Lentisphaera araneosa HTCC2155: one gene and its partner. The protein of the gene in region 1 interacts with the protein of each later gene in a pairwise test. Links are inferred from orthologs where the notes say so. Each region holds a gene or a part of one and is shown in the gene's direction. Other genes may lie near its edges. The genes, in order: sfsA and LNTAR_RS14635.

Region 1 (3,326 bases):
TATGTCCATTGAATCATTGGCTTCCCCGCAATTAAGGCTAAGGGCTTTCCTGGAAAACGAGTACTTCCATATCGTGCTGGAATCACTGCTACTGTGGTCATTTGCTTCCTCATTTATTATCGCAATTGTTCTATAAAAGCGTCAATGTATCCTGAATCTCTTATTTTTCACTTGTCTTTTAGACTGATGTGGGCAAATTGTGGCTACTAAATTACCTAGGAAAACTCAATGACTCTGCAAATCACTGCACTACTAATGGCTCTCTGTTTAATTATGCCCGGCGCGGTACTTTTTTGTGCTAAAAACGAAAAGTCCAAAGCAATGCCCCGCGAACGTATTATTGGCAGCGTGCTCACTCTTGCTTCCTTTGCATGGGCTGGACTCCAAGGCTACACTCTTTTAAAAGAAGATTTTACTTCAATTTCCCGCATTTTACCCTTTCTCGTTCCTGCATTAGCGATTGGTTCTTGCTTATTCGTGGACTACCTCTTTACACGTGGTCTCGGCTTTGCACTCTGTTTACTGAGCACACAATACCTTAATCAACTTTTTGCTGCTGACCCTAGTGCTCGCCAACTCGCATCACTTGCTGGTTATGTGGCGATTATCCTTGGCATGTTTTTAGTGGGTCACCCTTGGATGTTCCGCAAAGCCTTGGAAAAATGTCGTGATCAAGAAAAGTGGCGCAAACTTTTACCTGCTGCTTTTGCGCTTACCGCAATTATTATCGTTTGCATCCCTCTTAGCGCATGATCAATTTACAGGAAAGCGATTCTCCTTTAGACGAGTTAAAAATCCAACTACCTGAGGGCTTCTCGCAAAAAGCTGAAGAAATCTATCAAGTCGTCACAAAAATTAATGAGACGCACAATTTAACGCGCATCACTTCTCCAGAAGATTTCAAGATCCGCCACCTCATTGATAGCATTTGTTCGGTGGCCTATTACCCTGAGCTCGCAACTGAAAGCCTCAAAATCCTCGACCTCGGTTGCGGTGGTGGTTTTCCTTGTATTCCCCTGTCCGCTTACAATCCCCAATTGGATATCACAGGTTTGGACTCGGAAGGAACTAAAGTTAAATGCGTTGCTCAAGCTGCTTCAGAGCTTGGTTTAAGCAATTTAAAAACGATCCATGCTCGAGGACGCGAACTCGCTATTAAAGAAGAGCATAAAGCACAATATGATATTGTGACCGCTCGAGCGGTTGCCACGGCTGACAAGCTCATTAAAGAATGCCGTCAGTTCCTCAAGCCAAAGGGACGTATCCTGCTCTATAAAACTCCTGAAGCAATCAAAAAAGAAGAAAAACTCACTTTACGCGAAGCCAAAAAATATAAGTTTGATATTGAGCTGAGCCCTATTTTTACTTTGCCAAATGACGCTGGCCAGCGTCAGTTCATTGTTTTTCATTCACAAAGATGAAGTTTGAGTCGCCCTTAATTGCGGGCAAGCTCGTTCGCAGATGGAATCGTTTCCTCTCTGAAATTGAACTCGAAGACGGCGAAGTCGTCCGTGCTCACTGCCCTAATTCAGGGCGCATGACTACCTGCAATATCCCTGGGGCTCCCGTGCTCATTCGCTTTGTCGATGATCCCAAAAGAAAACTCAAGTACACCTGGGAACACATTCATACGGGAACTCATTGGGTTTGCATTAACACCAATCGCGCCAACCAAGTCGTGAAAGAATCTTTAACACAAAAACTCATCCCCGAATTTGCGCACTACGCAAAAGTTCGCCCCGAATTTAAAGTCGGTAAATCGCGCATTGATTTCCTGCTCGAGAATGAGCATGAAAAATGTTTTATCGAAGTGAAGTCAGTGAGCTACATTGAAGGGCAGAAATGCTGCTTTCCCGATGCCGTCACCAGCCGAGGACTCAAACATTTACACGAGCTCATTGAACTCAAGCAAGAAGGCCATCGAGCCGCTATGCTATTCCTCACTATGTCCGACCAACCCAAATCCTTTAGTCCCGCCGATCACGTTGATCCAGAGTATTGTAAAGCTCTTCGAGACGCAAAAAATGCAGGTGTAGAAATTTTAGTCTACACCTGCAAAAGCTCTGAAGAAGAAATGATTTTGGGTGAGCCTATTAAGGTCACCCTTTAGATTTATAAGAAATACTGGCGAAGTACGGCTGTGTATAGGTCTCCCACGCGGTAACCTTCGGGCTCACACTCTGCTAGTATCGCATCGAGTTTTGACTCATCTTGCACGCCTGTTTCGCGTCCGTACATGTATTCAATCAACCTTTTACTAAACGCTCTAGCGGTCGCTTTTTCGTACTTAGCCAAGTACTGCTTAAGCTCGACAAAATCCTTGATTTTCTCACCATTGATCTTCACAGGATCTCTCGAGTAATGATTATTGTCTCCACCAATTGTATCAAAACGGTCCATAATTATAGCGAGTGAGTCAATTCGTTTGTGGCAGCTATTACAAGCAGGGTTTTCTGCGTGCACGGCTAAACGCTCTCTAAGGCTCTTTACATTGTGACCTGCTTCAAAAGCTTCAACGTCAACATCAGGAGGAGTTGGCAAGGGCGAGTCAAGAATGTTTTCCGAGATCCAAGCTGCTCGACGTAAAGGTAAGGGATCAACACCATTGCCAGTCGTGGTTAAGAAAGCTCCCATACCTAGTATGCCACCGCGGTTGGCGTCATTGACTTTTTTCACTGCAAAATCAGCTTCATAAACGATTGGTGGTTGATCTCTGCCTCTGAGCTTCGCCCAACCCACGCCATTATAAAAATCATCCAAATCAGAATTCACAATTTTATAATCCGCCGTAACTAATTCTTTAATCGGGCGATTTTCTTTTAAGAGTTTCTCAACAAATAACTCGGCTTCTACACGGTAGGCATCTTCAAAGTTTTTAGCGTAATAAGTACTGAAAGCTTCTTCATCAGGCAAGTTGGTTTTTATTTCGCCTAACTTCAACCATTGGTAAGTGAAAGGGGCAATGAAGCGACGGAAATTATGATGCTTCCTTACATAGTCGCTCAAAATTTGAGGCTTGCGCGACTTCTTTGCCTGTGAGTACAAGTTCTTAAATTCTTCATTAGGTGGACTCTTGAGTAAAGCATAAGAACTAAAACGAACGAATTCCTCTAGAGTTTTGGGTTTATTATCCACCACTAAAAACTGGGGTGATAAAAAGAACATCATCAAAGAGTTTCTGTAGGCATCTTCATAAACCAGTTTATCGACCTGAAAGTCTTTAAACATGTATTGATAGATAATATTATTTTTTAAACCCAATAATTTGTGTAAGGTTTTAAATTTATCGCCAACTTGCGAGGTCCCAATATGTTTTTTGCGCTGTT
Region 2 (3,326 bases), on another replicon or contig:
TGACCCAGCGACCCAAACACCTCCCCGAATTACAGCTTTGTGCTGCAGCAGGACAAAGCCGACTCATGAGTTTTTATGAACAGGCTTGCGCTAAGCGCGATTTTCATTGTGCTCAACTTTTACTCATGGCCGATGACGTGCGCAATAGGCACCGTCATTTGAACCTCAGCAATTGCCTCAATGCCATGCTACGAAAAGGCGTCATGCCAATCATAAACGAAAACGACTCTTTGACCGTCAAAGAAATTCGCTTTGGTGAGAATGATGAATTAGCCGCCTTAGTCGGTATTATGTCAAAATCGGAACTCACTGTTTTAATGACCTCTATCAACGGCTTACACACTTTAGACAAAGATGGCAAGCCTGACAAACGCATCTCGATAGTCGAAGAAATGAATGATGAGATTCGCGAACTTGCTGGAGGAACTGATGGCAATCAACTTTCTACTGGTGGTATGCACACAAAACTCAATGCCGCCACCATGCTCAACCAAGTGGGTGAAAGCTTGTGGATTATCGATGGCCAAGACTTCAGTTCTCTTGAAGACTTAGCCGAAGGCAAAGATATCGGCACCCTATTCCCGGCGAGCCAAGACAAAATGTCGGCTTCTAAACGTTGGCTCGGTTTCTTCCCAGAAACTCAAGGCAGTATTGTTGTCGACTCTGGTGCTGAAGAGGCCTTATGCTACAGAGGAAAAAGCTTATTACCTGGTGGACTTATCAGTATCTGCGGTGACTTTATCAAAGGCGATATCGTCGACATTCTCAATACACAAGGAACCGTCATCGCTCGCGGACAAAGTAATTATAACAACAGCGAACTTAACAAAATTAAAGGTTGTCAATCGTCAGATATCGACCAAATCCTTGGTGGCAGTGCTAATTATGCATCCGCAATTCACCGAGATAATTTAGTGATTTTAAAAGAGGAAACTCAATAATGAATTATGCAGAAGAATTAGAAATCATGGGCAAGAGAGCTAAAAAAGCCTCTCTCGCACTCTCCATCTTAAGTTGTCGTGTTAAAAACCGTGCCCTCGAAGCTATGGGCGCAGCTCTTGAAGAACACACAGAAGAAATTTTAAAAGCTAACGAAATCGACTTACAAAATGGCCGTGACGCAGGCATGAGTGAATCTTTACTCGATCGCCTTAAACTCACACCAGAACGCGTGCAAGATATTGCCAAAGGTCTCATTGGCGTTGCCTCTCTGACTGACCCTGTCGGAAGAATCGAATCGACTTTTCACCGCCCCAATGGTTTAGTGATCGAAAAGATCAAAGTACCCATCGGCGTTATCGGTATCATTTACGAAGCGCGCCCCAATGTAACGGCAGACGCAGCAGGCCTCTGTTTAAAATCTGGCAATGCCTCAATCTTACGCGGTGGCCGCGAAGCTCTCAGTTCAAGCAAGGCTATCGTTAAAGTTCTTTATGATGCAGGTGTTGAAAGCGGTTTACCAGAATACTTCATGCAAGTTATTCCTTGGACGGATCGCGAAGCGGTCAACATTATGCTTAAGCTTAATAAATACATTCACCTCATCATCCCTCGCGGTGGTGAAGGCCTTATTGAAGCCGTTATGCGCGAAAGCACGATTCCAGTCATCAAGAACTACAAAGGCGTTTGTCACGTCTACGTAGATAAAGAAGCTGACCTCGACCTTGCGGTTGATATTGTTGTGAATTCAAAATGCCAGAGACCAAGCGTCTGTAACTCTGCTGAAGGCGTCATTGTTCATGCGGATATCGCAAAAGAATTTATCCCCAAAGTTTACGCTGCTCTCAATGACGCCAATTGCGAAGTTCGCGCAGATGAAGCATTTCGTCAACTAGCTCCAGAAGCTACCGCTATCCAACAGAGTGATCGTGGTGAAGAGTTCTTGGATTACATCATTGCCGGCACAGTCGTTGAGTCACTCGACGAAGCGATTGACTACATCAATGAATATAGCTCAGGTCACAGTGAGTCCATTGTAAGTACAAACAAAGAATCTTGCCGTCGTTTCCAAATGGAAATTGACTCTGCAGCCGTATACTCAAATTCCTCGACTCGTTTCACTGATGGTGCTGAATTTGGCATGGGCGCTGAAATCGGAATTAGTACTGATAAACTTCACGCTCGTGGCCCCATGGGCTTAGAAGAACTCACGACTTATAAATACATCATTAATGGTACTGGACAGCTCAAAGGCTAATGCCCAAGATCAAAAAAAAGCGTGCCGATCAATTATTGATTGAACAAGGCTTAGTAGAATCAGCTGAAGAAGCAAAAAAACTGATTCTCCTTGGTCTTGTCCGCTCGCGTGCCGATCACATTGTCCGCAAGACCACAGAGACCTACCCTGTAGACTCTGAAATGAGTGTCGATCGTCCTTCTCCCTATGTGAGTCGCGGAGCCTTCAAACTTAAAACATCACTCAAGAAATTCGCCCCTGACCTCACTGAAAAAGTCGGCATGGATGTAGGTGCTTCAACCGGAGGCTTTACTGACTTGATGTTGAGCTTTGGTGCAAAACGCGTCTACACAATTGACTCGGGAACCAATCAACTGCACTATAAATTGCGCAGTGATGAGCGCGTCATATGCCGCGAGAACTTCAACGCCAAAAACATTAGCGAAAAAGAGATTCCTGAAGAAGTAGATCTCATGACTTGTGATGTGTCTTTTATATCAGTCACTAGAATCCTTCACGCCGCAGCTAGCTGCTTGAAATCACAGGCCCTCGCCTTCATTTTGGTCAAACCACAATTTGAATTAAGCAAAGACTTAGTGGGAGACGGAGTTGTACGCGATAATGCTTTACGTCAACAGGCACTAAGCAAAGTTTGCGACTTCTGCAAAGATGAACTTAGTTGGGAGCTTATCGACCAAATCGACTCCCCCTTAGCTGGCCCCAAAGGAAATGTTGAATTTTTAGCCGTTTTTCAAGCCCCCTAAGTATAAACTAGATAGCTTTTCTATCTAAGATGAGCTAAGTTTGATTAATTTTTAAAATTCTTTTCTATTCGAGGCATTGATGGGCTTATCTCACTAGCTCCCCACTAATAAGGAAAGAAGTGATTATAATTGACTTGCAGAGTGGTGGATGGACTTTCTTTTTGATAGAACCTTATGGATAGTTAGCTTAAAAATGGGCTTTGAAATAGCCTTGCTTTCCATTGTCATTTATACCGTTTTACTTTTTATTAAAGGCACGCGAGCAGCACCCATCCTTGCCGGTGCAGCTTTCATCTTTCTAATCTCATGGTTGATCTCTGCTGTTTTAGACCTAGCTGTATTAGGCTGGATCACAGCTCAAATCTCAACTTTAGTTGCCTTTTTAG

Evidence for each region.
Region 2: the proteins of sfsA (region 1) and LNTAR_RS14635 interact in binary tests that used the Escherichia coli proteins (3 or more experiments, as listed by UniProt). The link is inferred for Lentisphaera araneosa HTCC2155 from one-to-one orthologs.

What each region holds. Positions count from the first base shown.
Region 1 is NZ_ABCK01000022.1:74,795-78,120, reverse strand. The notes cover bases 265-3,263. They hold sfsA (DNA/RNA nuclease SfsA), read left to right. Parts: upstream 265-1,417; coding sequence 1,418-2,110; downstream 2,111-3,263. Other genes in these bases: LNTAR_RS18670 (DUF1588 domain-containing protein), read right to left, coding at 2,113-3,263; rsmG (16S rRNA (guanine(527)-N(7))-methyltransferase RsmG), read left to right, coding at 750-1,421; LNTAR_RS18685 (hypothetical protein), read left to right, coding at 265-753. In the rest of the region: kdsB (3-deoxy-manno-octulosonate cytidylyltransferase), read right to left, coding at 1-101; more of LNTAR_RS18685, read left to right, coding at 229-264; more of LNTAR_RS18670, read right to left, coding at 3,264-3,326. UniProt on the Escherichia coli protein: Binds to DNA non-specifically. Could be a regulatory factor involved in maltose metabolism.
Region 2 is NZ_ABCK01000014.1:89,214-92,539, forward strand. What follows is about bases 70-3,068. They hold LNTAR_RS14635 (glutamate-5-semialdehyde dehydrogenase), read left to right. Parts: upstream 70-940; coding sequence 941-2,197; downstream 2,198-3,068. Other genes in these bases: proB (glutamate 5-kinase), read left to right, coding at 70-941; LNTAR_RS14640 (TlyA family RNA methyltransferase), read left to right, coding at 2,197-2,940. Also shown: more of proB, read left to right, coding at 1-69; diadenylate cyclase CdaA, read left to right, coding at 3,089-3,326. UniProt on the Escherichia coli protein: Catalyzes the NADPH-dependent reduction of L-glutamate 5-phosphate into L-glutamate 5-semialdehyde and phosphate. The product spontaneously undergoes cyclization to form 1-pyrroline-5-carboxylate.